3 linked regions of the Desulfomonile tiedjei DSM 6799 genome follow. The protein of the gene in region 2 binds, or shares a complex with, the protein of the main gene of each other region. Links are inferred from orthologs where the notes say so. Each region holds a gene or a part of one and is shown on either strand. Other genes may lie near its edges. The genes, in order: smc, DESTI_RS12185 and scpB.

The links.
Region 1: the proteins of DESTI_RS12185 (region 2) and smc are in contact, whole or in part, in a crystal structure (PDB 3ZGX), measured with the Bacillus subtilis proteins. The link is inferred for Desulfomonile tiedjei DSM 6799 from one-to-one orthologs.
Region 3: DESTI_RS12185 (region 2) and scpB share a complex: the UniProt entries of both Bacillus subtilis proteins name them as parts of the cohesin-like complex. The link is inferred for Desulfomonile tiedjei DSM 6799 from one-to-one orthologs.

Annotation. Positions count from the first base shown.
Region 1 is NC_018025.1:527,472-538,273, forward strand. Bases 6,759-10,802 are described here. They hold smc (chromosome segregation protein SMC), read right to left. Parts: upstream 10,493-10,802; coding sequence 6,959-10,492; downstream 6,759-6,958. Also shown: DESTI_RS02245 (response regulator), read right to left, coding at 1-736; DESTI_RS02250 (diguanylate cyclase), read right to left, coding at 879-1,787; DESTI_RS28310 (PAS domain S-box protein), read right to left, coding at 1,784-5,956. UniProt on the Bacillus subtilis protein: Required for chromosome condensation and partitioning.
Region 2 is NC_018025.1:2,894,082-2,903,743, reverse strand. Bases 4,293-7,196 are described here. They hold DESTI_RS12185 (segregation and condensation protein A), read right to left. Parts: upstream 6,178-7,196; coding sequence 5,407-6,177; downstream 4,293-5,406. Other genes in these bases: DESTI_RS12175 (hypothetical protein), read right to left, coding at 6,911-7,196; DESTI_RS12180 (site-2 protease family protein), read right to left, coding at 6,182-6,838; DESTI_RS12190 (ATP-binding protein), read left to right, coding at 5,152-5,367; DESTI_RS12195 (bifunctional nuclease family protein), read right to left, coding at 4,293-4,823. In the rest of the region: DESTI_RS12220 (IS1182 family transposase), read left to right, coding at 1-746; nickel pincer cofactor biosynthesis protein LarB, read right to left, coding at 1,101-1,856; DESTI_RS12210 (CBS domain-containing protein), read right to left, coding at 2,145-2,594; DESTI_RS12205 (secondary thiamine-phosphate synthase enzyme YjbQ), read left to right, coding at 2,689-3,108; DESTI_RS12200 (endonuclease III domain-containing protein), read right to left, coding at 3,536-4,198; more of DESTI_RS12195, read right to left, coding at 4,290-4,292; more of DESTI_RS12175, read right to left, coding at 7,197-7,303; DESTI_RS12170 (antibiotic biosynthesis monooxygenase family protein), read right to left, coding at 7,468-7,761; DESTI_RS28820 (tetratricopeptide repeat protein), read left to right, coding at 7,981-9,662. UniProt on the Bacillus subtilis protein: Participates in chromosomal partition during cell division. May act via the formation of a condensin-like complex containing Smc and ScpB that pull DNA away from mid-cell into both cell halves.
Region 3 is NC_018025.1:440,491-450,177, reverse strand. What follows is about bases 6,746-9,674. They hold scpB (SMC-Scp complex subunit ScpB), read right to left. Parts: upstream 8,531-9,674; coding sequence 7,961-8,530; downstream 6,746-7,960. Other genes in these bases: DESTI_RS01880 (glycosyltransferase family protein), read left to right, coding at 8,852-9,674; DESTI_RS28280 (beta-alanine-activating enzyme beta-propeller domain-containing protein), read left to right, coding at 6,746-7,964. Outside these bases: imidazole glycerol phosphate synthase subunit HisH, read left to right, coding at 1-44; DESTI_RS01915 (APC family permease), read left to right, coding at 78-1,925; DESTI_RS01910 (Fur family transcriptional regulator), read left to right, coding at 2,210-2,617; DESTI_RS01905 (rubrerythrin family protein), read left to right, coding at 2,708-3,211; DESTI_RS01900 (hypothetical protein), read right to left, coding at 3,394-4,551; DESTI_RS01895 (UDP-glucose dehydrogenase family protein), read left to right, coding at 5,169-6,470; more of DESTI_RS28280, read left to right, coding at 6,597-6,745; more of DESTI_RS01880, read left to right, coding at 9,675-9,687. UniProt on the Bacillus subtilis protein: Participates in chromosomal partition during cell division. May act via the formation of a condensin-like complex containing Smc and ScpA that pull DNA away from mid-cell into both cell halves.

The sequences.
Region 1 (10,802 bases), 2.4 Mb from region 2 along the record:
CATCCAAACCTTCTATGATATCGTCAGTCTTTTCCCTTCCCGTCAGGAGGATCACGTAAATGTAGTCGCTTTTTATTCTTTTGCGCAGCTCACGACAGACCTCAACTCCTTGAAGCCCGGGCATCATCCAATCGAGAATTGCCAATCTCGGTGGATCGGCGCTTGATAAAATTCTCAAAGCAGACTTCCCGTCAGGAGTGACGATGGGATCGTGTCCCCATTTCATGAGTGTTGCTTGTAGCATTCTCAGTGAAACGGGATCATCGTCGGAGATCAAAATTTTCCATGACTGCAATTTGCCCGATACAGAGGTAAGAACTCCGCAAACAGTCTTGATCCCCGATTCCAGGCGCTGGAAGGCTTCTTCGGCTCCAGAGAGATTCTGCGTCTGCCCCATGGTTTCCAATTCACGCACGACTCTCAGTAATTTCTCCGCACCGAGATTAGCCACGGAACTTTTCAATGCCTGCGCTGCAGAAGCCAGTTGCACAGGATTCTTGTGCTGCAAGGCATTGCGGACGGCAGCCACCAGTTCGGAAACATAACTGAGGAAAAGCCCGGCGACCTCCCTCGCGAGGTCGTAATCGCCGAACATCTTTGCGATTAATGCCTGCTTGTCAAATTCAGCCACAGGACCTGACGCACTTGTTTCAATGCCAGAAGTATCCGTATCAGGAACAAGCCTCTCAATGGCAGTCAGAACGTGCTCGGATCGTGATGATTGGAATGAACCCATAGGAACTCCTAAGAATCCACGAAGAGTGTTGCGACCATATGGTCGGGTCGGAAAAAATCAACCCTTTCTGCCCAAAAGGACTTGCACGACACTGTATTTTCAATGGCATGATTTGCCGAGTTGACGATAACAAAACTGTTTCTCAAATGCATAGCTCCACTCGATTGCGCCCGCAATTCTTGGCGTGGTAAAGAGCTTCGTCAGCCTTTTTCAACATCTGATCCATGTTCTTCACTGATGTTCCAGGAGCCGAGGTCACGCCCAAGCTTAAGGTACAGGAAATTTCCCCCGCGGATGTTACTATCGGTTTATCTGCTATACAAGACCGTATTCGTTCCGCGGCATTCCGTGCTTCTTGTTCGTCGCAACCCGGTAAGATAATGACAAACTCTTCGCCTCCATAACGGCCCACAGAATCGTACATGCGCAGCGAAGAAGCAATCCTTTTAGCCAACTCTTTAAGCACGGCGTCTCCCGCCAAATGCCCATATCCATCGTTTATATGCTTAAAATGATCTATGTCAGCCAATATTACGGACAACTTAGTGGATTCACGACGAGATCTCTCCAGTTCACTATGAAGGGCCTGGAAGATCGCCGTGCGGTTGAAAAGACTTGTGAGGCTGTCGTGTGACGCTTGAAAACGTGATTTTTCGAGTGCGAGAGTAAGCTCCTCGTGGAGTTGCACAATGCGTGCACCTGTTCTGATCCGGACCTTCAGTTCGTTAGGGTTGAAGGGTTTGGTTATGTAATCGTCCGCTCCTGCTTCAAGGCCTTCGATAACTTCGTCTTGTCTACTTTTCGAAGTCAGGAGAATGAGGTACTTGTACGGTTGCTGCTCGAGTTTCCTGATCTCGCGACAAATGTTGACTCCATCTATTCCCGGCATCATCCAATCGAGAATGATGAGTCTGGGAGCATTTTCTGCGGAAAGTAACCGCCAGGCGCACGAGCCGTCGGCGCAGACTATCACCTCGTGACCCCATTTTTGCAGTTGAGCTTCCAGGAGTCGTCTTGTAACGGGATCGTCGTCTGCAACAAGTACTCTCATTGCGGATCATCCTTAACGAAAATTCTCAGTGCGTCCTGCACACTCATGATTTCCTTCTCGAGCGCAAGAAGCCTATCCCGCGCTTCTTCCATGCTCCGGCTTTTTCCCAGGTTTTCAAGCTTGAGAGCTTCTTCAACAGCTAAGTTAGCGGCGAAATTTCCGATCATACCCTTCATGGTGTGCGCTGCCATTTGCAGCATCTCAGGGTCTTGATGCTCGATAGCTTCTCTCATTTTACCCAACAGCTTCGGTGATTCTTCTGCAAACAGATCGATCAGTTGTCTCAGGAGATCTTTGTCGCCACCCACTTGTTCCAGTAATCTGGCCTCGTCAATGTGATCGCGATCCGGAATCACCGGATCACACGCGCTCCGATCTTGAGTAAACTTATCAATCGTGAAGAAAAGCTCTCGACTGTCGACCGGTTTTGAGACATACCCGTCCATTCCCGCATCCAGACATCGTTCTCGATCACCGGTCATGGCATGCGCGGTCATTGCTATTATCGGGATATGCTCGCCTGAAGATTGTTCGGCATTCCTGATAGCCTGGGTTGTTTCAAAACCGTTCATTTCAGGCATTTCTATATCCATGAGAATCAAATCGAAACTCTCTGCTTCCAGAGACTTGAGGGCTTCCTTTCCGTTTGAGGCGATGGAGACGGTGCAGCCTCTCTTTTCCAGGAGCCGAAGAGCGAGAGTCTGATTTACCGGATTGTCTTCTACCAGGAGAATCTTGAGCAGGCGTCTTCTCTCTCCTGCTATACACTCTGCAACCGGTTGATTAGATTCATCCGGTTTGTGTGCGATGCCCAGAGTCATTTGAATTGCATTGAACAGCTCGGCCTGCTTAATGGGCTTCTTCAAGTAAATTGATATTCCGCACTGCTTGCAGCGCTCTGAATCTCCTCGATTCCGTGATGAGGTCAACATCATGATGACAGGTCCACGGGATCCCGTCGTCTCAACGATTGTTCTGGAAAGCTCGAATCCATCCATCTCAGGCATGTTGGCATCAAGAATGGTAAGGAGAAATGGAGACTCGGTTTTCTGAGCTTCTTTTACGGCAGTTAACGCCGCGGATGCTTCGTTCACACACGTGGGATTCATGCCGAATCCTGTGAGAATCTCTTTCAAGATTCTAAGATTAGTCGCATTATCATCGACCACCAAGACCGGCAATCCCATGAGGTTGAAGCGTGTGTCGGATTCTTGAAGACGGTCGGTAGAATTCTCCTGTATTTCAAATTTTGCCATGAGATGGAACGTGCTTCCGTTTCCGATCTTGCTTTCCACCCACAATTTACCGTCCATCATTGCCGCAAGTCTTGAGCCTATTGCGAGTCCGAGACCGGTTCCTCCATATCTTCGGCTCATTCCGGTATCCACTTGGGTGAATGAAGAAAATATCTCTTGCTGCTTGTCCTCAGGAATACCGATTCCCGTGTCGGACACTGAGAAATGGAGGGTTGTTTCATTGGGGGTCGACGCCGACTCGACTATCACATCCATGAACACTTCGCCGGCACTGGTGAATTTAATGGCGTTTCCGACGAGATTCACTATGATCTGTCTTAGACGTACGGGATCTCCCTTGAGGACGTCCGGGACTTCAGGCGATACCCGGAAAGCCAGTTCAAGACCCTTTTGATGGGCCTGAATGGCAAGAGACTCCATGGTTTCACCCAACATAGCCCGCAGACCGAATCCAATGTGCTCCAATTCGAACTTTCCCGCCTCGATTTTCGAGAAATCCAAAATATCGTTGATTAACCTGAGTAGAGAGTCTCCCGATGCTTTGATTATTTCGAGGTATTCGGTCTGTTCCCTGCTGAGTTGCGTCTGCATGAGGAGTTCGGTCATGCCAATGATGCCGTGCATCGGAGTCCGGATTTCATGGCTCATGGTCGCGAGAAAGTCGCTTTTTGCTTTACTTGCCGATTCTGCTGCCAATTTGGCCTCAACGAGATCGCTCACATCGGTGACATTGAGTATAACCCCCATATAATGGTTGCCACTGAATATGGGTTGCACCCGGAGAGCCACTTTCATCCCCGCAAGTTCGCGGTTCTCAGACATGCCGGTTCTAAGGCTTCCATGACGATAGTCATCTAAAAGCCTTCTCAATCTGTGCCCTGAAGCCGGATTTTGATGGCAATCAAAGATGTTCTTACCGACAACCTCTTCGCGCTTTAACCCGGTTTTTTCCAGAAACCAGGTGTTCACTTCAGTAATTACATCGTCCGCATCCGCGACAACGATCCCGGCATCCATTCCCTGAATCATTGTTCGCAACTTGTTGGCTTCAGCGGCAGCTTCTTCACGTGCGGAAATAAGGTCCCTCACTGCCTGTTTTCTTTCGGTGATATCCTCGGATATGCCGAGAAGATACCGCGGAGTCCCATCCTTATCGAGAATGGGTAACTTTTTGGTGTGGATGAGCCGGAGCCCGACGTGTTTTGTTTTCACCGATTCCTCGGCGATATCCATCAAACTTCTTCTGCGAAGGGTCTCTGTGTCCTGAGCATTAAATGAATCAGCTTGTTCCCGCGGAAAAATGTCATTGCTGCTCTTGGACAACACCTCTGCCTTTGAATACCCGTACAAGCGTTCGCTGGCTTTATTCCAGAGAACGAATTTCAAGTGTTCGGCGTCTTTGAGAAAAATGGCGGTCGGTAAATTTTGAATAATTGAATCGAGCAGAGCTTTTGTTCTTCTGGTTTCATCTTCTGCCCTTTTGCGCTCGGTAATATTGCGAATCGTCGAAAGACTTATTTTCCCCCAGGAACTGTCGTCCATGACATCCGAATCGAGCAGTACGTCCATCAGAGTGCCGTCTCTTCTCACGTACTGATATGGAATAGCTTTAGCACTGCCATCGCGCCAGAATGCCGGCAAGACGGTTGAAAACGCTTTTTGGGCCGATTCAGGGGTCATGATGAACGAGATTTTTTTGCCGATTGCTTCCTCTCTCGTGTACCCGGTCTCCTCCGTCCACTTCTTGTTAACATTGCGGATTATCCCTTGAGGATCGATAGAATGCATCATTACCGGAGAGTTTTCGTACATGTGTCGCGATCTCTCCTCACTTTCGGCGAGTTGTTCCTGTACACGCATCCTGTCTGTCACATCGCGTTGCATGATCCAAAAGGATCGCAGAATATCTCCTTTGATGTCGCCTATTATGGTATTCTCAAGGTATCTGATCCGGCCGTCTTCATCTTCTTCTCTGATTTCTTGACTTGCGACCTGGCAATTGCCGTCTCTCCAGAGGCCGAGGAGATCTTCCGTGCATTCCTCCTGAAAAAAGAGCTTCGATAACGAAGAACCGACGAGAGTATCGATGGACGTGTGTCGATGCAATTTTGCGAATTCGCTGTTCCCGTCGATCAGAGAGGCTTGCAATATTCTAGGGATCATCTGTGACTTGGGAAGAGTAACGGGTATTTGGGATTTAAGGGAAAATTCGGCCATTCCTACCGGCACTATATCCACGAGCTTCTTGTATTTTTCATTCAGGAGAATCTGCTTCTTCTCACTTGTCAAATCTTCTATGAGAACAAGCACAGAGCGTTCCGTTCCCAACCGTACAGATCTTAAGTAGATTCGTGCCCAGATCCTGTGCTTCTCGAACTGCATCAACGCTGTCTTCACTTGAGGTTTTCTTTCCGAGAAAACTCTCTCTATAACAGCTTGAGCAGCTTGGCACGTCTTGGGCTCTGCGAATAGAGAGCTGAAACGGATTCCAAGGAGTGAGGCGCAATTCGTGCTGATTTTCTCACAGGCATCATTGAAAAATGTTATGCAAAAGGACTTATCTACGAGAAAGACCGGTATTGGGAGAGCCTTTAACAGTTTGCCAAAGGAGGTTTTCGGCACTTCCTGCAAATCAAAGCTACCGGAAGAAGTGAGACTCGGGGCAAAGAAATTGTTCAGATCAATGGTTTCCGTCGCGACATTGGAGTTTCGAAGCAGCTTGATTGCAGCATCGTCTTCAACCGGTTCGTCAAAACTTGGCAGGTCCTTTTGACTCATGAGTTTCCTTTTCTGTTCAGCACGGTAAATCAATGGAACGTCCGATGCCAACCTTACCAGATTTGAGAGGAACATCAGAAAGAATTTCCCTCCTGTAAATTCTCCCCACGATTGCAGCCAGTTTTCTATTGCCATGGGAACCACTCCTTCTTCTGTTCTTCATGCTTCTCATTTTCTCGCAGTGGGATGGCTCAACAAACGGCAAAGACTTTGTTGATTATTCTCACGAGCTGCATAATCAATGCAGGATCTTGAGATCAGGTACCGCCCTTCTTAGCGCGGGGAAATTGCCCAGATGGCGATTGCTGTGGATTTAGTTCATCCGACAAGACTCTTGGCTGTACCATTGTGCAAGAAAGGGGCCACTATAGAATTGTCGATGATCGGCGCAATTCTGTCGTCTATTCCGCGTGTGAATACAGGATATGGTAGGGACCGGCGTCTCGAAACTGTCTCAAAAGTCAAAATTTATCCTGGATCATGGCACGAATTTCTCATCATATCCCGCCCCTATTGTAGGGGCGGACCTGCGAGTCCGCCCGAATAAGGGTAGGCACTAGGCCTACCCCTACGAAGATGGCGAATCGTGGCACGATATGTTGTGTATTCAAGAATTTTGAGACAGTTCCTCTGCCGGTCCATTTTAACGATATCATTGATTATATTGAAGACGTGCCGGCCACGAAGGCACGGCACCTACCAATACCCCTGTCGTCAGGCGGACATTAGTTTTGGCATCCCATAATTGTTGATCTGAAAGCACAAGATAATGGGATGCGAAGGGGCGTATCGAACGAGAACTCTGGATGCGTTTGTTCGCGAACATACGGCCGGCGAGAATCAGTGCGCAAAAGGATAGCTGTACATTGACTTTTTCCACTATGGAACCGATACCATAGTTTATTGGATTATTCCCATAAATGCGCTAGAAGTTTGAAGAGCGAGAGAGGCGATTCGGCACAAATTCATCCGTTCGAGATCTGAGCTCTTGGGAGTTGGCCCCCTACAGTGACTACGCCCGCAATGCCAAGACCATGTAATTACGATTGACAAACCGATACCTTCAATTCAAAACTTGAGCTAACGGCATAATCCATTTACAAAAAAGGTTCCCCAAGTCTTGCTACCGATTTCCCATCAGGAAGCGAATTGGACGGACACGACGCGGGATACTCCGGATTCTTCCATGGTCACGCCATACAATGAATCCGCCTCTTCCATGCTTCTCTTATTATGCGTGATAATCAAGAATTGAGTCTTGTCACCCAGTTTCCTGAGCATTTCATTGAACCGGGAAAGGTTCGAATCGTCCAGAGGCGCATCCACTTCATCCAAAAGGCAAAACGGCGAGGGTTTTGTCAAGAAAATCGAAAAGATCAGGGCAACCGCGGTCAATGCTTTTTCACCGCCGGATAACAGGTCCATATTCTGAATTCGTTTTCCCGGAGGTCGTGCCAGGATTTCAACCCCGGTCTCGAGGAGATCGTCCTTGTCGGTGAGTTCCAGGCGGGCTTCTCCTCCTCGGAAGAGAAACGGGAATATTTGTTGAAACTGTTCATTGATGTTTTCGAATGCCGTACGGAATCGTTCCTGTGTCGTCTTGTTGATGGCATTGATGGTTGCGTAGAGAGATTCCACAGCTTTCTTGAGGTCCGTTTCCTGTTCGAGCAGAAAGACAAGCCTCTCCTGTATGGTTCTGCTCTCTGCAATGGCCGCGGGATTGACTTCGCCCATTGCCTCTATTTTGGTTCTCAGTTCGTCGAGACCCGAATCGTCAGGGAGCGCATCAGGGCAGGGGACTGTCCGGGGATCTGTACGGTATCGTTCGAGAATCTTCTCCACAATCCCTTCCAGGATTTGCGTTAATCTGACAGATTCCATTTCCAGGCCGTGAACCTTTTCCCGAAGTTCCCGCATGCTTTTTTCAGACCGAGCTGCCTGTTCCTCGGTGTTTCTAACTGATAGGGACAGTTCCTCGGATTCTTTTTGCAGAAATTGAATCTTCTCGGATAGATCCATTTTAGCTGCAAGCAATTCCTGCTCTCCCGCCAGGCAGGACTCCAATTCGAGAGTCAATCGCTTCTCTTCTTCCGCTGAAGATTCTATGTCACGGGTAAGCGCGGCGATACGGGATTCGTACTGAACGACGGTTTCCGAGAGAGCCTGAAACTCGCGATCGATGGAGCGATTGCGCTCTTCAAGTTGAGCCAATTTCACACGCAGCTCACCTGTAGTACGGGAATTCTCGCGGGCTGTAGCATGGAGCTCCTCGACTTTTCGCGATGACTCCTCTTTTTGCTTTTCAAGCGCCTGACGTTTTGTTTCCAGGACGGTAATTTTTGATTCGGATTTCAGAGTCTCATCGTCTAAACCGAGTTTTTCTTTCTGAAGGTTTCCGGATTCGAGCTGCAGGATATCCGTTCTTCTCCGATACCCTGATAACTGCGAATCCAGTCTCTCCAGATCCTTCTTCAGGCCGGCTTCCTTTACATTAAGGTCGCCCATGCTTGCACGGCAGGATTCGAGATCTTTCGAACACGCGTTTTCTTTCAACTCATTCGCTTTGAGTTCGCTTTTTAGAATGGTCAACCTTTTGCCAAGATCTTGAAGCTTTTTGTCGAGATCTGCCATTTCGTGTCGATCCCGGAAGATCTCTTCACGGCTGGAGTCTTCCATGCCTCCAATGATTTCGCCATGTTTCGTGAGGACTTCTCCGGTCTTGGTTACCAGATCCACAGAATATCCGTTATTCTCCCAGAGACGAACCGCGGTAGCCAAATCGTCCACTACGAAACAATCGCTGAGGAGAAACGATCCCAGTTCCTCACATCCAGCCCGGAACGAGACAATCTCACTCAACCGGATTGCGTCTTCAGGGCCGGGAGAACCCTCCTTGTTCGACTCAAATCTCGGCTTACGCGGCAAAAAGCCCGATCTGCCGGCGGCCTGTTCCTTCAACAGGTTCGCGGATTCTGCACCATGTTGCGGCGATTCCACCACGAGATGTCCCAGTCTATTCCCGAGCGCTGCTGTAAGAGCTTTACGATGCTCCGGGGCCACTTCCACCATTTCAGCAAGGGGTCCGAGCAGCGAGTCCGAGCCACATGTATCTTTGTTGACCATGAGAAACCGCACGCCTTCGTCGTATGCCCGGAATTCGTGCTGCATTGCCGAAAGAGAATCGAATCTAGCTTTAGAAACGGCAAATTCTTTCTCGTCCAAGGAAAGGGATTCCCTCATGGAAACGATCTGTTTTCTCAGATTTTCGCGGTCCTCGGAGAGACGATCCTTGCGCTCTGATTGTTCTGCGAGAGCTCTTGTCGTCATCTCCAATTCGCCGGCAAGAGCTTCACGCTGCAGGGCATCGGCTTTTTGGGCATCGGAAATGGACTGCAGTTCGCCAGTCATTTTCTCGAGACTGAGATCGATTTCTCTGGCTCTCTTTTTCAGGAAGGTAATGCGATTGCGCTCCTGGGCCGACTCCTGAAGCGTTCTGAACACGTTTTCTTTGAACTGTTCGACTGCCCGCCGTTCTGCAACAAGGCTCTGATCTGCTGCCCGCATGCTTGATTGTGCTTGTTTCAGATCCTCTGAAGCGGCTGCAATGGATTCTGAGATGGTGTTCCGATTCTTCTGCAGAGTATCTTTTAGTGAGGAAGCCTCTCCGAGCTTCTTGACGATCACGATACGTTCGTCGGTCGATCTTTTTTGCCGTTCGGTTGATTGCGCAATACCTGATCTGTGTTTTTCGATGCGGCCTCTCAGGGCAGTGAGTTCCACATCCGCTTTGTGGCGGGATTCCACGAGATCTTTGAGCTTCTTATCTAGTTCCAAAGCCTTGAGCTTCTCTGCTTCAAGTGCCGCGGACAATCCGGAATAATCGGCTTCGCATTGTGCGAGCTTCGCGTGTTCTTCCTGGAGCACTCCATCTACACGGACCTTTTCAGTTTCCACTTCGCGGTATTTCCAGGAATGGATGCTGAGATCCAGGCTGCGAAGCTCTTCGGTCAGCTTTCGATAACGCTCTGCTCTGGCTGCTTGTCTCTTGAGCGCTGTGCTTTGGCGTTTCACTTCACTAACGATATCGCTGATACGGACGAGGTTCTGTTTGGTCTGCTCCAGCTTTTTTATTGCAGCTTCTTTTCTCGATTTGTACCGGTTTATTCCTGCGGCTTCCTCGATGAGGACCCTGCGATCCTCCGGTTTGGAGGCCACAATCATGTCAACTCGTCCCTGCTCGATGATGGCGTACGAATTCTTACCAACGCCCGTATCAAGGAAGAAATCAACCACATCGGAAAGACGGCAGGGAATCCCGTTGATTTCATACTGAGAATCGCCGTCCCTGAATAAGCGGCGTGCTATCATGATTTCGTCGTAGTCAGCCATGGAAGCAGGGCTCAGGCCGTCCGTGTTTGAAAGCACAAGCTGGACCTCAGCCATGCCGACTGCTTTCCGGCTATCGGAACCATTGAAGATCACGTCTTCCATTTTCTTCCCGCGCAGAGTTCGAGCACGCTGCTCGCCCATTGCCCAGCGGATGGCTTCCAGAACATTGCTCTTGCCGCAGCCGTTCGGCCCCACCACTGCGGTAATGCCCGGCTTGAACTCGACTACTGTTTTATCCGGGAAGCTCTTGAAGCCTTTTATCTCTAATCGCTTGATCTTCATCGGTTTGGGAAACGCTTTTTCTGCCTACGACGCTTCGATTCACCAACCACAGTTGGCTAATTGTCTCGAAGTTGGCCGTGAAAGCGGCTTTTCTATTTTATGCCTCTGCTTTTGATCTCGGCGGATACTATCGTCACCGTCCTTCAATGTAAAGCGAGAAAAACAGCTGAATTCGATCCAGGTCAGGCAGGATTAGGTGAATGCATCTGAGAAAGCAAGTCACGCAATAAGAGCACCTGATACGGACTTGCAGTCAACATATTTCTCATTGAGGCGATACACGGACCTACAGGGCAGGTCCGTGCGGTAT
Region 2 (9,662 bases):
GCTTTATGAAGAATCGCCGGACCAAAGACTTGTCGTACAACGCTCAGGCGGTTGCCGACCAAAAGAGCGGCCTTATCGTGGCCGCAGATGTGGTCACGGATGGGGCCGACAACGGGCAATTGGTCCCCATGCTCGACAAGGTGAAAGAGAATCTGGGCGCTGTGGCAGAGGAAAATGTGGCGGACGGGGGATATTTTTCCTCAGGGCAGATAGGTCTGGCCCATGAGCGAGAATACGGCATTCTTATCGGGAAATCGTCAGGGGAAATTGTTTCCGAGAGAGGTGCGGATGAGGATCTCTATCACCGATCCCGGTTCGTCTTTGATCAGGAGCGTGATTGCTTCATATGCCCTGAAGGGCGCTTGTTGCCTTTTCATCAGCGGAAAATTAACGGCAAGAACCACAATGAGGTTCGCAGGTATCACTGCAAGGATTTTCTAACGTGTCCCAATCGCTGGAAATGCTCCAAGAGCAAGAACGGACGCCTCATAGACCTCAGCGTTTACGAGGCGGCCCTAGAACGACACCGCAGCAAGAGGGAAAAACCAGAGAACAAAGAGCGCCTGAAGACTCGAAAGAAGATTATCGAGCCACCGTTTGCCTGGATCAAGAGCGCATTAAGCTTTCGGCGATGGACCGTGGCCGGAATCGACAACGTAAAGGCCCAGTGGGACCTTATTTGCACGACCATAAATCTCAGGAAGCTCTACCACCATTGGGTATCCGGCGAGGTGGCATTCACGTAAGCAGCCGGAGGGAGACCATGACCTTATAACGGACAGTACACTCGGATCGAACCTCGCCTGATCTTCACTTGACGGGACTGCTTTTTTCCCAGAAGCAGGTCCTCCCGTCCGGCTTGCGTGATTCGCCGCAGTGCGCAGGTTTTGAGACGCTTTCTGACACCCGTGGCTAGTATTGGGCCGCCCTTCCAGGGCGCAGAATTCTTAGTGCCAGCTCATAACTGAACATCCATGGCCGAAGCGGCCACAACCATCAATGAAAAGAGTAACTTACTGCCCGAGGGGATATTATATAAACTCAACTACATAAACGACTGATATCCATAGACCTCCTTATCTACATACAAATGGTTGCACTCATTCCGCTATCCTGTTCATCAACGTCGCTGCATAGGCTGCTCCGAATCCATTGTCGATGTTGACCACTACGATTCCCGGCGCGCAGGAGTTCAGCATCGCAAGCAGCGCGGTTATTCCGCCGAAGGCTGCACCATATCCGACAGAGGTAGGTACGGCTATGACCGGCCGATCGACCAATCCTCCGATTACACTCGGTAAGGCACCTTCCATGCCTGCAACAGCGATGACCACGGCAGCATCCCTGAGTCTTCGATTATTCGTCAAGAGCCGGTGAATACCCGCCACACCAACATCGTACAGCGTCCCTACACTGTTCCCCATCGATACAGCAGTTACTTTGGCCTCCTCGGCAACGCTCAAATCCGAACTTCCGGCAGCCACCACCAAAATCTCGCCTTTTCCCCTGTTCCTCATTTCGCCTCGGGTGAAAAGAAGTGTTCCGGCCAGAGAGTTGTAGTCAAGCTCGGGAATTTCCTTGAGAATTGCCGCTGCTTTTTCTTCGTCAACTCTCGTGATGAGGACAACGTCCTGCCTGGACATCAGACTCGTCGCAATACCGACGATCTGCTGAGCTGTCTTACCTTGTCCGAAAATAACCTCCGGGAAACCGAGTCTCACGGCTCGATGATGATCGATTGCTGCAAAACCCAGATCCTCTGTTTGGAGATCTTGAAATATTCTGCAGGCTTCTTCACAGGGGAGCAATCCGTCACGGACATCTTCCATTATCTTCTTCAGTCGATCACGATCCAATTGCTTGCCTCTCGAAATTCGCGGGAATTTGAACCCTGTTGAGGAATATGGCAGCGAAGGGAAAGAAAACGTACAAAGGAAAGCCCCGGAAAGGAGGATGAGAACCGGGGCTTCGCATGGGGAAAAGGTATGTTTGGCAGCGGGCTACGCCTCCCGCTGTGTGAGATCGCTTAAACCATGATTCCAGATAGTTGTCAATATATTTTAAAGCATATTCTAAAAAATATCCTAAATACCAAAACAATCTATTTAAAAAAATAACGTATATATTTAATTTAATTGATGTTATCACGCGAGTCCCCTTATTACGTCCACCTTCCCCAATACCCCCACCAGTCTGTCTGCATCATCGCAAACCGGTATCGTATAGTACTTTTTTTCGCTCATGAGCTTTGCCGCTTCGGATACGTCCGATTCAGGAGATACGCAAACAGCGGGCCTGGAGTAGATTTCTTCAACCTTGGTTGCGGTGATTCTTTTGAACTCTTTCTGCAGTCTCCACGGATTTTCCAGGGGGATGAAGGAATCCAGGATCACGAAGACGGTAGGAATATGCAGAGGTCTGCCCTGCTCGATGAGGTCGGATTCACATACTACTCCGAGGACCGTTCCATCTTCATCTACCACCGGGACGCCGTTGATGCGCTTTTCTGCAAGTATTCTCGCCAGTTCACGGATGGGAGTGTCCGGAGTGACGGTGATGACTTCACGGGTCATGATATCTGCAATCTTAGCCATATTGCTCCTCCTGCATTCGTGTGCACGTTGCGCAGGGTTGTTCCGCGCTCTGAAAATAGGATAATACAAGCATCCTATACTAACGGAGGATTCCATGAAAAGCTATCGCAAGGAACTTTGGTTCAATATTCCTAAGAGAAGAGGATTTATAAACATTACGCCCCAGGTGGAAGGCGCGCTCCATGACAGTGGGGTGAGGGAAGGTCTGGTCCTTGTGAATGCTATGCACATAACTGCATCGGTGTTTATCAATGATGATGAATCCGGTCTGCATCAGGATTATGACCGATGGTTGGAAGAATTGGCGCCCCATGCACCTGTGAGCAAGTACCTTCATAACCGGACCGGAGAAGACAATGGCGACGCGCACCTGAAAAGACAGATTATGGGAAGAGAAGTTGTTGTCGCGATCACTGAAGGAAAGCTCGATTTCGGCCCCTGGGAGCAGATCTTTTACGGTGAGTTTGATGGAGGTCGGCGGAAACGAGTGTTGGTGAAAATCATTGGAGAATAAGAATGCCGCAGGTCGTAAGAATGACAGATTAACAAGAGATTGGGAAATCAGGCAAAAAATAAGAATCCGGCGTAGGATGTGATGACCAAAGCGAACCGCATCCTTTTGCCAAGATGCCTGAATGACTGTCATTGCGAGCGAAGCGAAGCAATCGCCTGAAATTAAGCACCTGAGTCCCAGGCGATTGCCACGTCGCTGCGCTCCTCGCAATGACAAGGATTAAGTTAGTTGCTGAATGGTGGATTCCTCGCTGTTCGCGGGCGTTTTCCATCAACGTGGGTCGGCAGAGACGCCGACCCCCACCAGGAAAGCTGGGAGTGGATGCTCTTATCTTAAGGCTTATGAGCAGGTGGGGCCCCATTGTCTGTACCGTGGTCCTCATTGGGAGATTGCTTCGCTGCGCCACTCGCGCCCCCTTATTCCGTTTCTAGCCGATCACGGGATTTCCGTTGGGCAAAGAAGATTCCAGCGGGCAGAAGTGACATAAAGGCACCTTCTTGCAGTAATGGTGGCCCAGCGCCACAAATTGCGCGTGGAAGTCATTGTACAGTTCAACATCCACCGGCAGATTTTCATGGAAGAGCTCCTGCATGACATCGTAATTTGCAGAATAAGGTACGATTCCGTGTCGTTTCATTACTCTCCCCGTGTATGCATCAATGACGAAGATCGGCTTATGTGCAGCGTAAAGAATCATGCTATCTGCAGTCTCTTTTCCGATACCCTTGATACTCAGGAGATTTGTTCGCAAGACCTGAACATCGTCAGAAAACAGCGAATCCAGGCTGCCGGAATGGCGTTCCACAAGATAATTGATGAAATTCCTGAGTCGTACTGCCTTTATGTTGTAGTAACCGGCCGGTCTTATCCATGCAGCTAATTGCTCGTGAGACGAATGATAAATCGCCAATGGATCCAACGCAGAGGCCTCTTTCAGGTTTGCTATGGCCTTAGCCACATTTGCCCAAGCAGTATTCTGCGTAAGAATCGCTCCAACGCATACTTCAAAAGGAGAACCGGCAGGCCACCAGTTCCTTTTCCCGAAAACAGCGACCAATTGTCGGTACATACTCAAGAGCAGTTTTTTCATGCGATCGCGATTCATGGGAATTACAGACAAAAGATAAAAAAAACCGGAGATTATCCCCGGTTCTGTTGGCAACTGAGATTGTAAACAGACGTCAAGCGTTCCCCAGATCGTCAGGGTTGATTCTCTCGAGGATTTTAGTCAGTTCCTCGTCAGTTTGCTCAATGTCTTCCTGGGTGAAGATGATCTTGTGCTTGGGGGCCTCTTCTTGCTCAGCCTGTGTCATTCCTTCGATCACTTTTTCACTAACGAATATGGGAACTCCCATCCATGTTGCCAGAACCAGTGAATCGGACGGTCGAGCATCAACCGTAACCAATTTGGATTCAGCGTTCTTTAAATAGATGGTAGCGTAATACGTATGATCCCGGAGATCGTCTATTTCTATGTGCTCGATTCGGGTGCCGGTCTTGTCTATTATAGATCTCAAGAGTTCATGCGTGAGCGGGCGCTGATAGACTTCCTTGTTAATTGCTCTTTGCAGTGCCATGGCTTCGACCGGCCCAATCCAGATATACAACTCTCGGTCTCCGTTTTTTTCTTTGAGAACTACAACGGGTTGCATATTACGTGTGTCCGAGGCGATTCCTGTGATTGACATCTCTTTAAAATTCTTTTCATTTTTCATATTTACCTTCAATCTTGGGGAAAGTAGAACGATTACGCCTCATGTCTGTGCCTTCATCAAAAGGTAACATCGTGAATCTTCTTTTGTCAATGAGTTGCGGGAACGGTTCGCTCCGCAGAGTGGGTTAGAAGCTCGATCAAGATGAAAAAAGCTTCCGTACGATTGTTACTTAGAATTTAGCATTTGCGCGGCAGGTTGTTCATTGACTTGGTACTTCTTTGATGTAGAATTACAGGTCACGACCAATGAGGCTCTGAGCCGGACAAATTCCCTGGCATCAGCGGTAGGTACCTGGGACTGACATCACACGTCCCGGAGAAGAAGCCTCATGCATACCAAGAATCAGAGGTGGAATTGGATGTTTGTTCCCGAGATAGCTGAAGGAAAGTGTAAGCAGTGTGGTGAATGTGTGGATATCTGTCCGGCTGACGTTTTGGTGGTGGACAACAATGAAACCGTAGTAGCCAATCCTGCAGATTGTCTGGGTTGCGAATCGTGCGTATCAGTCTGCCCTGAAGAGGCAATAACAGTCAAAGAAGTCTGATTTGTTTCCGTGCCGATCGTTTAGAGGTCGGCACGGTCATCATTCAGCCGAATCGATTGTTTCCGCCGCATCTCCTGCTGTTTTCGCCTCCTCACCTTCCCTTCTGGAAATCAGAATAGTCCCGTATGGAACCTCCTGATAGATTCGCACGAGCTGCAGCTTTACGATTTCGAGAAGCGCGAGGAAAGTGGTCAGCACGTTTCGTCGAGATTCGTCCTTATCGAAAAGAGACTGAAACGTGATCCAGGGCCGGGAACCGAGCCGATCCAATATTTCGATAATTTTGTCCTTCACGAGAAGCGTTTCCGGCTGCAATTCCATGAGATCGCGCCTGGGGGTACGTTCCAAAACGTCCCGGAGCGCTGACAGGAGATCCGATAACCGAACTTCAAGCGGTTGATGCGACTTGGGAATTTCCTCGGAGTCTTCAGCGGATTCCCGTGCAAATACGTCGCTTTCCAGTTGAGGCATGGTGCCGAGCATTTCAGCAACTTCCTTGTACCGCTTGTATTCCAGCAGGTGAGCTACCAGCTCGTCTCTCGGATCTGCAATCTGTTCTGAGCCTTCTTCTTCGGATTCATCGGCAGGCAGAAGCATTTGGGATTTGATATGGGTGAGATACGCCGCCATGATGAGGTATTCTCCCGCAACATCCAGGTTGAGCGATTTCATCAGCTCAATGGTTTCCAGGTACTGTTGGGTAATCAAGGCGATGGGAATATCGGTAATGCTGACTTCATTCTTGTGAATCAGATGGAGAAGCAAGTCCAGGGGACCTTCAAAAACCTCCAGCTTGATTTCATAGGACATGCGATCAGCTCAAGCCTGGTAATAGGAAGCTCACAATCAGACGGATGGGAGGAATGATAATGTAGTCCAGGACTCTCGTGAAGATGAGTATCATGAGGATTATGAAACCGTAAGGCTCCAGTTTAGAAAACTGATACGCCTGTTGCGCAGGAAGCACCCCTTCCAGAATCTTGGCCCCGTCCAGTGGCGGCACAGGAAGAAGGTTAAATATTCCCAAACCCACATTGATCAGAATTCCCTTTTGAAGAATGCCAACCAGCGGTATCAGAATGTACGCGGCAGATGGTCCGACCTGCCCACCCGTGCCCAAGATCATAGCATACAGAACAAGCGACAAAGCGATTGCGGTCACAAGATTTGCAGCGGGACCGCCCAGGCTGATCCAGAGCATATCTCTTCGCGGATGGCGCAAATATCTGGGGTCGACGGGCACGGGTTTTGCCCAGCCGATCATTCCCGTGAGCACGAGCACGATTGTCCCAAAGAGATCAAGGTGACTGATCGGGTTGAACGTCAATCTGCCCATCGCTTTCGCGGTGGGGTCTCCCAATCTGTACGCCACATATCCGTGGGTAAACTCGTGGACCGTAACCGCCAGGAGAAAACCCGGAGCAAGAAGAGCCAGCCTCTGAAGCCATCTAAAAATATCTGTGATGTCCATGTATGCTATCCGAAAGCCCTGAAGAGATCAGGACTTTCAGTTCGGCGATTTCCTTGAATGCGGATTCGGCACCTACTTGGATTTCTTTTTGGGTTCCTGCTTGCCTTTTCCTGCAGCGGGAGCTTTGCCTCCACCCTTCTTCTTGGGCTCGGGGGGAGCTTCTTCCGCTTTCTTCTTGCTCTTCTTGATCTCGCCTTTCATCAAAGCAACTCTCTCGGCTTCTTTCTCCGCCAAACGCTGCTCTTTTCGTTCCTTTAGTTTCTTGGTTTGATCGTCAAGAAAGCCAATCCGTGCAATCGCAGCGTCCACTTGTTTGATTCTGGCTTTTATGCTCCTCAACAGGGGATCTTTTTCGATCTTCTGTTCCGGAATCCCCTTCTCTTTCAGAAAAGCTGTTCGGGCTTCCGACTGCTGGATAAATCGTGCTTTCTGCTCGTTTCTGGTTTCGATAGTCTCCGACGGCATGCATCACCTCTTTAGAGTCCCTGTAAAACACAGAACCTTACCTTTAAAACACCCCACGTGTCAAGGTGTTCCCGGAGAATCAGAGAGATGCTTCGCCGTTTCCTCGTGAAATCTCTCGTGGATCCTTGGTTCATGGGTATCACCTGATTGTGAAGCATATCACCTCAGGTTCGAATAACCTCGTACAGCCCTGGATAGTGGGGAAAAATCTCGCTGTAAGGTTCTGTGAGTTCCTTGAATTCTTCGCTCCCAATCACCGCTTGAAAATCCTCTGCCGATTGCCACTCTGCTATGTTGATCAAGTGAAAGCGAGCCCATGGCACGATTGCTCTATGCAATCGCGTCGAAATATAGCCAGGCTGTCTTTTCATGAATTCTGCAACTCTCTCCCAGAATTCCAGAGCTTCCTGTTCTTTGCCCGGCGGGACTTCGAATGCATTTATCAGGGTTACAGCCATAATTCAGTCCTTCTTCATTCAAAGGTCACACATCGATCGCGATCGATCGCAATCCGAAGACTGTGCTCGAGTCTGTATGCTTGGAAATAAGAGAATGAGAAATAGTTCCCGTCAGAACGACCTTTCCTTCGCACTTGTTTTCCTGTGTCAATAGGTTGATACTATTCAAGCACTAAATACCGTGACGGAATCGTCTCGTAACACGCGTAGAAAGCCCGTATGAAATCGCGCAAGATAAAGAAAGCTCCGGGCAAAGCCCAAAAAAGCGAACAGTCACAAATTTCCGGAAGAAAAGAGAAGATTTCGGACACTGAACCAACGCAACATGCAGGATTTCGATTCCGCGATGTGCTATTCGGTCTGGTTGTCTGTTTGGCATTCTTCTTCTTGGTAGAAAGTGCCCTGCGATTGGCCGGATTCCCTCCCCAAACCGAAGGTGGCGATCCGTTTGTAGGTTTTTCCGGAATTCATCCTCTTTTCAGAGTGGAAAACGGGATCGCACATACGGCACCCGAAAAGCTAAGGTATTTCAACGAAGCATCTTTTAAGGTACCCAAACCCTCGGGCACCGTAAGGGTGTTCTGTTTCGGCGGCTCCACAACGTACGGTCACCCCTTCGATGGGAGGACCTCATTTCCACGATGGCTCCAGGATTTGTTAAACGCTGCCGATCCTCAACACACCTATGAAGTGTTGAATGCCGGTGGAATTTCTTACGCTTCGTACAGAATTCTCCCCATAATCGAAGAGACGCTCAAGTACCAGCCCGATCTGATGGTCGTATACACCGGCCAGAATGAATTCCTGGAGAGAAGGACATATTCCGGATTACTGGATAAGCCTTCGGGATTCCTTGCTCTAGGGGCACGGTTGGAAAGCTTTCACACGTTCCGGGCACTCCAACTACTTCTTCAACCCTTTACGTCCGCCGACCGGAAAACAAGTCCGAGTCCCAAGTTATCGCAAGACAGCCGTAAACCGGTGCTCCAGGGAGAGGTCTCGGCTATTCTCGATAGAAGTGCAGGATTAGAGCTGTACCACAGAGATGATGTATTTGCGAAAGGTGTGGAAGAACACCTCGATCACAACCTCAGGGCCATCATATCTACGTGTACGAAAGCAGGTGTACGTCTCATTCTCGTACACCCCGCGTCGAATCTCAAAGACTTTTCACCGTTCAAATCTGAAAGCTCGCCTGAATTATCTGCTGCAGATAAACGAGAGATAATGTCGAACGCCGGTCGACTGGAGAAAGTCTTCGAATCGGGCGATTTTCAGGCGACGCTCCAACCCATCCAAGAACTTATAGAGAAAGACCGACTCAATGCGAAACTGCACTTCCTGCACGGTCGGGCCTTGCTGAAGGCCAAGCAGTACGATGCGGCAAGACAGGCATTCGTGCGAGCGAAAGATCTGGACGTCTGTCCTCTGCGGTGCACGTCTGTCCTGGAGAACAAGATTCTATCCGTGGCGAAGGAAACGAAGACAGTTCTCGTGCCGTTCAAGGATGCTCTGGACGGGAAAGCTGCGCAATCGGGCGACAGATCGGGAATTCCGGGAAACGAGAGCTTCCTGGATCACGTGCATCCCACAATTGAAAATCATCAATTCCTGGCTGAGATGATTCTTGAAGAAATCCGCAAGAACGGATTTGTCAAAAGCACAAAGACTCTCTCCAGGGACGACATTCAGGTTGTGTACGACAAAGGAATGAGCAGCCTCGAACCCGAATATTTCGGCCTCAGGGATCTCAACCTGGCCAAGACATTACGATGGGCCGGCAAAAAGGAAGAAGCACGATTTGCGCTCCAAAAGGCAACTGAGCACCTGCCCGACAATATCGAAATCCACAAAATGCTGGGCAGCTACTATCTCGAAGACGGAGACCATGAAAAGGCAAT
Region 3 (9,687 bases), 2.5 Mb from region 2 along the record:
AGGAAACAGGATTAAAAATTCTAACCAATTTTGCTCGGTTATGATTTAGCAAAGTGGTACTGTTCGAGGCGTGATGCATGAAAACCATCGTCCTGGTGCTACTCAATGTATCGCTGATCGGTGCGTTTTTCATTCTGTTACGCAAGACGAATCTTCTCTACTACTCCCAGGGCGGACGTATCTGGTTGACGTGGCTCGCTGTGGCAGTCATCACCCTCATGGACGAGCTGACTTCGGTGTTCTACGCTCCTGCCGAGGCCTACCGTTTCATCGGCCCCAGTGCTATTTTCTTTATCGCGTTTACTGCCGTGTTTATTCACTACATGACGACACGGTTGGTTGAAATAGCAGAAATACTGGAATTTCACGGGATATTCGGCGGGGGCGTGTACTCGTTTTCTTATCTGGTCCTGGGACCGGTAGTCTCTTTCGTTGCCGTTGCTTCCATTATGGTCGATTACATTTTGACGGCGTGTATTTCAGCGGTCAGCGCTGTGGAGAATGCGACTTCATTTTTCGCATTTTCGCACTCTTTCAAGATGATGACAGCGATAACCATCGTGTGGGCTATCGCTGGACTCAATATTATCGGGATAAAGGAGAATGCGCGGTTCACGTTCTCTGTCTTCATTTTCGCTACAATCATCTTCCTTAATCTCATTGTGTCGGGTTTTCTGTCCATGGACGGAGAATCTCTGACCCGCCTGGAGCAAGCTGTCGAGCACGCCGGTCACAGAATGAACACCGGGTCGATTTTTTCGGGCTACGGCATCTTTATCGCTTCAGTGGCAAGCTGCGTTTTGGCGTACTCTGGCGTGGAATCCGTTCTTCAGACAGCAGGATTGGTCCGTACCTGGCGGGAGATAGGACGAGCATACATCTTTCTCGCCGTTACTGTCGGCGTTGTAACCCCCGTGGTTGCCGCTTTGGCTTTATCTGCTCCCATTGATTTTCGCGCTCATGAAGGCGACCTCATAACTCATTATGCCACCATGATAAACGGCGTTCCATTCGGCGTCGCGGTTGCCATATTGGCCAGCCTCACTCTTATTATGGCTATTAACACGGCTTTTGTCGCTTCCAGCGAATTGTTGGAGCGTGTTGCCGAACGATACGGATTTTCCTGGCTCATTACACCGAATCGGAATGACTCGCTCTATCGCATTCATCTCATAAATGCCGCTTTTTTTTCCGTCATCATCCTCATCACCCGAGGCAGTCAGATGATCCTGGCCGATATGTATGCCTTGGGCTTGATCGCCAGTTTCTGCATCAACATGGGATCTTTGATCATTTATCGCTATTTCATGGGCACGAAGGAGATAAAGCCGTTTTCCACAAACCGTTTTGTGACAGTCGTATTTCTTGTGGTCTTCCTGAGTTGCTTCTTCTTCCTTGCGTGGATGAAGCCGCACGGTACGGAATTGTGGGCAACCATCACCGGCATAGTCCTCTTGGCCGGGCTTATGATAGCGAAAAGAAGGGCCCCTGAGATAAAAGCAGCGGAACAAAGCGATTCCCAGATGGACATGATCCTGCATCTGAGTGAATCCGTCGATCCGGAAGTGCACATCTATTTTCGAAGACCCCGAGAGGAAGCTATCAAGCAGGTAAGACAAAATGAAGCCTATGTGACCTATTTTAATCCTCGAAGAGGCGCTCCGAATAGGCTTTCGTCAAATCACTTCAGGTTTGTTGCCGAGCGACGAAGCGTGTACCAGCATATGGTGGACTTGCTCAAAGTGGTGGAATACGAACTGACCGGTCGAAGCGTGGTGGTGCACTTCGGTTGGCCCATGTCCTCCTGGTTGGACCGCATATCCATCGGAGTAATGGTATTCAACGTCATGCGACTTCCAAAACAGTTTCCCCGGTTCAAATTCGAAATTTACTATCCCGGACAAGTTTACAAGGGGACGAATTGATACGGCTGAACATTTGCCCGTATTGTTTCGCTTCAATAAACAGACTGAATGGTCGAGCAGGGTCACCCACCTTTTATGGCAGCCACAATTTCTGACCTCTTGAACACCCTACTCTTATCAGGTTAGCTGCTATTTTTACCCGGTTATCGGATTTCTGAGCGATTTTGAGGAACTATTATCCAAGAAGGAATTTCTTAGGTGTATGCAATTTTTTCTTGACAAAGTTTTTGCGATCTGGCACTTATTTTAATTAAGAAGCGTTAGCGATAAGGGGCATCACTCAAGTGTTCACACGCAGAATGACCAAACAGCGGCAGGTTGTGCTGGAAGAGTTGAAAAAACTCACGTCGCACCCTACGGCTGAAGAGCTGCATCAAATAGTCCGGCATCGCCTGCCGGGTATCAGTATTGCCACCGTGTACCGAAACCTCGAAATCCTGTGCGAGGAAGGCAACGCTCAGAAGATCGATGTCGCAGGAACACGCAGGCGTTTCGACGGGGACACCAGCACCCATTACCATGTGCGTTGTGCACGTTGTGGAAGAGTTGAGGATCTGCCAATAGACCCATTTCCTCAGATTGAAGAGACAGCTCGGAAAAACTGCAAACATCGCGTCCTTACCCATCGAGTGGAAGTGGTAGGAATCTGTCCTGATTGCGAACATCTCGAACGAGATGCTCTTACTTTTTGATACGTGTTCACACGGTGTACAACTGCCCAGCATTATGCTGGCTCATCTTCAGGAGCCTTGCGGCTCTAAACTTAATCCGAGGAGGAAAGAATGACAAAGACGAACGACAACTTGGCAGCAGCATTTGCAGGAGAATCTCAGGCTAACCGCAAGTATCTCGCATTTGCAAAGAAGGCCGACAAAGACGGTTTTCCCGGAGTAGCCAAACTCTTCAGAGCTGCGGCCGATGCTGAAACAATCCATGCTCACAACCATTTTGAAGTGCTCGGAGGCATCAACTCTACTCTGGACAACCTCAAAGCAGCTTTTCAGGGCGAACACTACGAATTTTCCAGCATGTACCCCGAATTTCTTGCCACATCGAAAGAAGAGAAACAAGGCGCAGCCACGAAGTCATTTCACTGGGCCAACGAAGTGGAGAAGGTTCACGGCGAACTTTACAGCCAGGCCGTAAAAGCAGTGGAAAGCGGCAAAGACATCACCGTTTCGGCATACTATGTCTGTGATAAATGCGGGTACACCATCGGCGATGCGGCTCCCGATAAATGCCCCGTATGTGGTGCGAAGAAAGACGAGTTCCATCTGGTTGCCTGAGAGTTTCCGCCATGCTGCGGAAAACTCATGGAAGCGATGGATTGGTACGATTTCGTAAATATCCTTTGAAAACCGATGAAGTAAATCTCGTGGGAGAGTATAGAAGGGGAATCCTGTTGGACTCCCCTTCTGTTATTTCAGTCGGATACGGTGAGACGAATTATCTGCAATGCAAGAAGCAATCACCGGGTTCTATAGTTAGGCTGGTTTTCAGTCCGGCTGACCGCACGACCGGATGATTGCCCGGCATTGTCCCTCGCGAACATGGCGAAAAAGTCTTTCGTGTACCCATCCTCATAACGCTTCAGTGTGTATTTGGACTGCTCGGGAGAGAGTTTCTGCTTTGTAACGAGATTACCCTGAGCGTCTCGTACGTAAAGATTCCCTACGATATTGTGCGGATTTGCATCCGCGTGCATACCGCGTTCGCACCCTGCCAGCACGAGCGCTTTGGCCAGATCCTTGGTCCCGATATGATGTCCTATGGCAAACACCAGATTTCCATCTTTTCTGATACCGAATGCACTGCGATCGGCAACGTACCAGAAATGCTTGCCGTCAAGGTTCTTGCCGCCTCCTCCGAGTAAAAAGCCCAGCCCGATTTCTGAATCCTCAAGCTTGCCGTTACGCATTACCGATTGCACAACCATCCCGTTTTTCACAATAAGATGTCGCAATTGGCGCGCGTCACGCACCAGATGGATGGGGATATCTGCGTTCCATTCCCGGATATCCGCAGATCCGTCCCTGTACACGATCATGGTGGCCATGCCGTCTACCATGGGATAGACCACTTTGCCTCTGAATATGGCTCCTGCACCCCGCGAATGTCTCTGCATCCACATGGCATTCGTAATAGCGAGAATTCTGGGCCGAAGCTCGGTTTCAACTTCCGACAACGCTACAGAAGCACCGGGTTCCTGAGATCCCACGTAGTACTGCAGGAAGGTCTTACTCATATCCACGACCATCATGTACACGACGGCATTCGGAAAATCCACGCTCGGGCGGTAAAAGGTTTTGTAGATAATCGGATTTCCACTGGAATCCCTCGGAACTCCCGAAGTATCCCAGACCCCTTCACCAGGAAGAGCAGGAGAAGTGTAAAGCGGTTTTATGTTGTCAAGCTTGATCGTCGAGAGCGAATCACGCGAAACTTGCGTCCCTTCGGGTTTTGCATTGGTTTCCGGCAACGATCCTGCCTGTGCGAGCTGAATACCAGAAAAATCCGGCAGTGGAGATTCCGCGCAAGCGGTAGGAATCATGAAAACCCAGAGGAGACATCCCAAGACTACAACCGGAACGAATCGATGAAATAGTACTCTAGGCAATGTGCCCACCCTCAAATACACAAAGTTTTAAATAAAATCCCTTATGGGATTCATCCAAGTATCCATCCTATATACCGTAAAACGCCAAAAAATACAATAGGAAACCCCGCCGACCGTGCAGGAAGCCTCTACAAAGGTTCAAGACATCGTTACTTCCAATGTTATCAATAAAAGCTTCGACACGAGTTTGAAATCAATGCTTGTCACCTGGAATCACCTTGTATTTTATGCGGGTTTTTCCTTCATGTGAAGGCTTTGAAATATGGCAATTGACAGACTAATGTCCGATTGAAATCAAGAACCTTGTGGGTGCCGGCTTCCGGCTTGATATTCCAAGGTCTTACGATGTTGTTTCATGATATTGCTGAGATTATGCTTGGAGACTTTCACCGTTTGATGTAATAATAGAGCGCTTATAGCAATGTGCGTTCAAAGAAGTAATCCCGCCACCGGCGGGAGTAAATCCGGTCCCGGCATGTCTCCGAAGTGAAGTCAGCCACGCCAGGGCGTGGCGTTCGTAGCGAAGGAGATTTGCCAGGACCGGCCAAAAACAGATCTCTCAATATTCCCTCTATGAAAGCACTTTGGTATTATCCAGTAGTTTGAATTTTGAAGAGGTGCTCGGTATGCATGTTGGCGTTATAGGAACCGGTTACGTGGGATTAGTGACAGGCGTGTGTTTTGCGGAAATGGGTAACAATGTCACCTTGATGGATATAGATGAAGGCAAGATCCAAGATCTTATCGATGGGAAAGTGCCCATCTATGAACCGGGCTTGGAGCAAATGATTGCCCGCAACGTGGCGGAGCGACGTCTCTCCTTTACCACGAGCCTGGAATTGACCATCGAACGTTCTCTTATAAACTTTATAGCAGTAGGTACTCCACCGGACGGCAATGGAAATGCCGATCTCAGCCAGGTTTTCGAGGTTGCCGGCAACATCGGCCGAGCAATCAACACGTACAAGATTATTGTCACCAAGAGCACAGTTCCGGTGGGGACCACGGCAAAGGTCAAGGAGATCATTGCAGCCCAAACGCAGCATCCTTTTGATGTTGCCTCCAATCCGGAATTCCTTAAAGAGGGAAATGCCATCGATGACTGCATGAAACCCGATCGAGTGGTCATTGGCGTGGAAGACGTGAGAGTCGGGGAGATATTGAAAGAGCTGTACAGTCCCTTTGTAAGGACAGGAAAACCGATACTCGTCATGGACGTCGCTTCTTCGGAGATGACCAAATACGCCGCGAACGGATTGTTGGCAACCAAGATATCCTTTGTCAACGAACTCTCCAGATTGTGCGAAAAGGTCGGAGCGGACATTGAAATGGTACGGATCGGCATTGGTTCGGACCCCAGAATAGGACCCCAGTTCCTTTTTGCAGGTATCGGGTACGGTGGCTCGTGTTTCCCCAAAGATGTGGATGCGCTCGTTCAAACCGGTGCTCAATACGGTGTGTCGCTCAAGATTCTGGAAGCTGCACAAGAAGCCAACAAGATGCAGCGAAAGCATTTCATGGATAGGATCCTCGCTCACTATGACGGAGATTCTTTGTCCGGGAAACTCTTCGCCATCTGGGGCTTGAGTTTCAAACCCAGAACTGATGACCTGCGTGAAGCTCCTTCTCTGGAACTGATAAATTTCCTTTTGGACCAGGGAGCGCGAATCAGGGCATTCGATCCTGTGGCAATGGAGAATGCAGGGAAAATTCTGGGGCATGGTGTTGAATTTGCCCCTGGCAACTACGAGTGCCTGGAGGGAGCAGACGCGTTGATCATTGTCACCGAATGGAATGAATTCCGGCATCCGGATTTCGACAAGATCAAGAGCTTGCTTGTGCAACCGGTAATCTTCGACGGCCGCAACATTTATAATCCGAAACGAATGATAGACAGAGGTTTTTATTATTACAGTATCGGACGCTGATCAGGCTGGGAGTAATACCAATTTGCATTCAAAATCCCCCCATTCCCCCCTTTATAAAGGGGGGTTAGAGGGATTTTCGTCAAACTTTGAAAGCAAATTGATGTAAGTTCCGGCTGGAGTGTTCACATGTCTCTGAGAACCATTAATGCCAAAGAACTCGTCGAGGCAATTCGGTCTGGTTTGTCCCGACAAGGGCTCATGACCAAGTACAGTATTTCATCTGAAGAACTGCAACTCCTTTTCAGAAGACTGTTACAGGTGGGAGCTGTTCAGGAGTCCGAAATCAGGCGCCTTATAGCTCCGGTTCTTCCACACGCCGATTTTGAATGTCCGGAATGTGGAGCGACCTATCATGAGGCCTTCGACCAATGTTCCCAGTGCGGTGCTTTTGTGGCAACAATCGAGGCCGAGATTTGTGAATTGGACACTCGGAAATGTCCAACGCCGCGTGTTGAAGAAATTGTTGATGATGAAGTGCATTTGTTCCGGGGCAATCTCCAGAGAACTGGAATGTATGAATCCCAGGGAGTCCGGCAACTTTCCGAGCTGAAATGGAAATTCAAGACAGGCGGCTGGGTTTCTTCTTCGGCAGTCTGCACTACGAAATTAGCATTTTTCGGAAGCTGGGACGGGACCCTGTACGCGGTACATTTAGATACCGGCGAGAAAGACTGGAGTTTCTCCACCAATGGTCCCATTTCCGCATCGGTAGCAGTGGCAGGCGGTAAACTCTATTTCGGAACGTCCGAAGGCGCTCTAGTCTGCCTGAATGCCGTGAACGGCCTGCCGAGCTGGACAGTAAGAGCCGAAGGACCCGTAACATCCTCTCCGGCAATAATCGAGAGAAAAGCATATTTCGGAAGCTCGGACGGAAATTTATACTGTGTCGATCGCATTTCAGGGCAGATTTTCTGGAAATTCAAGACAGGAGGAATCGTTTCTTCTTCCCCTGCAATTCTTGACGGAAAAGTTTGCTTCGGCAGCTACGACACAAAGGTCTATTGTTTGGACGCTTCCACTGGTGAGAAGAAGTGGGAATTCAAGACTGGCGGGCCGGTCTCCGGATCGCCTGCTCTGAATGAAGGCATGGCCCACATAGCGAGTTGGGACGGCACTCTCTGTGCCGTGGATATGAAATCCGGCAGAGAGAAATGGAAATATGCGTCCAAATCCAAGATATCATGTTCTCCATGTGTCGGTTACGGCCGCGTGTTTGTCGGCAACTCAAATGGAGAAATAGTGGCAGTTGACGAGAGAACGGGCCAGGAAAAATGGAAAGTGCAAACCGGCGGCCCGATTGCTTCATCACCTGCTTTGGCCTACTTCACCGTGTACTGCGGGAGTGCCGATAGATTTCTTTACGGCCTGGATGTGAACACCGGCGCGGAAAAATGGAAATTCAAGACTGAAGGCCCGGTAAATTCTTCTCCGACGGTCTTCGACAACTATGTCTTGTTTGGATGCGACGACGGATACTTGTACATGATTGCCTAAGGGGCTGGTTCTTCGCTCCTGTCCCCTTCGGTGAGGTCTTCCTGGGTCAGCTCTTCCAGTTGCGGCAAAGAAGGTAGGGAAGCAAGGTCCGGAAGCCCGAATACCTCCAGAAATCGCTTGGAAGTCCCATAAAGAAGCGGCCGGCCGGGAACGTCTTTCTTTCCCACCACCGTTACCAGTTCTCGCTCCATGAGATTCCTGACCATGGCAGAGCTTTCCACCCCTCGTATCTGCTCTATGTGACTCCTGGTTACCGGTTGGTTGTACGCGATGATCGACAGTGTCTCCAGGGCGGCTTTGCTGAGCCTCGCGGGTTTCACGCGCTTCATTTCCAGTATCCACGGGGCAACGGTCGGCAACGAACGGAACTGGTATCCACCTCCAACTCGGACAAGCAAGAAGCCCCTCGCTCGCTCCCGGTAATATTCCTCTAATTCGTCCAGAACCTGCTGCACCGCATCTGCGGATACATTCCCGAGGACGCGCACCAGAGACTCCGGATTAAGAGGCTCTGAATGGGCAAAAATCAATCCTTCTATTATGGACTTCAGATGTTCTTTGTCCACGTCACACCGATTAATATTCTATAATCAGAAGAATGATTGGGGACCTTCCGATAATCCCGCGTTGGCGGGACTGGCCGATCTTCTTCTTTGATAGAATGCAGAAACATATAACAAAGCTTGGGCCGAGTCTGGCTTGCTCACAATTTACCGGAAGTTTTCGGCCATGTCCACGAGACTCACACTGCTGGAGAGTATCCTTCCCCAAAAGCCTTTAGATTCAGGTTTTCTCGCTTAGCGTGTGAATTGAAAACTCCCATTGGTTGTGCTAAGGTTGGGCTCTCGGTTAGCGGCAAATCAATCTTCAGTTTCAGAGAAAACTCAATGAAGTTTATTGAAGACAATCCCGATGGTATTACTCGAGCAGACATCGTTGTGGGAATACCATCTTACAACGAAGCGTCTTCCATCTCTTACCCTACACAGCAGGCCGACAAAGGACTGAAAAAGTACTATTCAGATAAGTCCGCAGTCATCATAAACTGCGATAACCACTCTCCGGATAACACTCGACAAGCGTTCATGACCACGGAGACGACCGCTCCCAAGATCTACATTTCCACGGAAGAGGGAGTTACCGGCAAAGGCAATAATGTCCGGAATCTGCTGGCAAAAGCCGTGGAACTGTCCGCGCAGGCGGTTGTCCTCATCGATGCGGACCTGCGGAGCATAACTCCTTTGTGGATACGCAATCTCGGGGAACCGCTTTTCGAACAGTATCAGTTTGTTGCACCGCTATACGTTCGCCACAAGTATGACGGCCCTATAACAAACAGTATTGCATATCCTTTGACGAGGGCTCTATACGGGCGTCGCGTCCGCCAGCCCATCGGAGGGGATTACGGTTTTTCGGGAGAGCTCGCGAAAATATTCCTGGAAACGGATGCCTGGAGTGATTCCATTTCCTCCTTCGGGATCGACATCTGGATGACCACAACATCCGTCCGGAATCATGTTGCAGTGGTTCAGGCATTCATGGGACGTCCCAAGGTTCACAAAATCAAGGATATCCTGGAGGATTCCGACACGCTTTTTTCCAACGTGATTTCGACAATTTTCGAACTCATGTGCAAGTATGAAACCTTCTGGCGTGACGTCAAATGGAGCCGTCCTACTGCTGTTTTCGGCTTTGGCGTGGGTGATGTGGAGGTGCCGCCGCC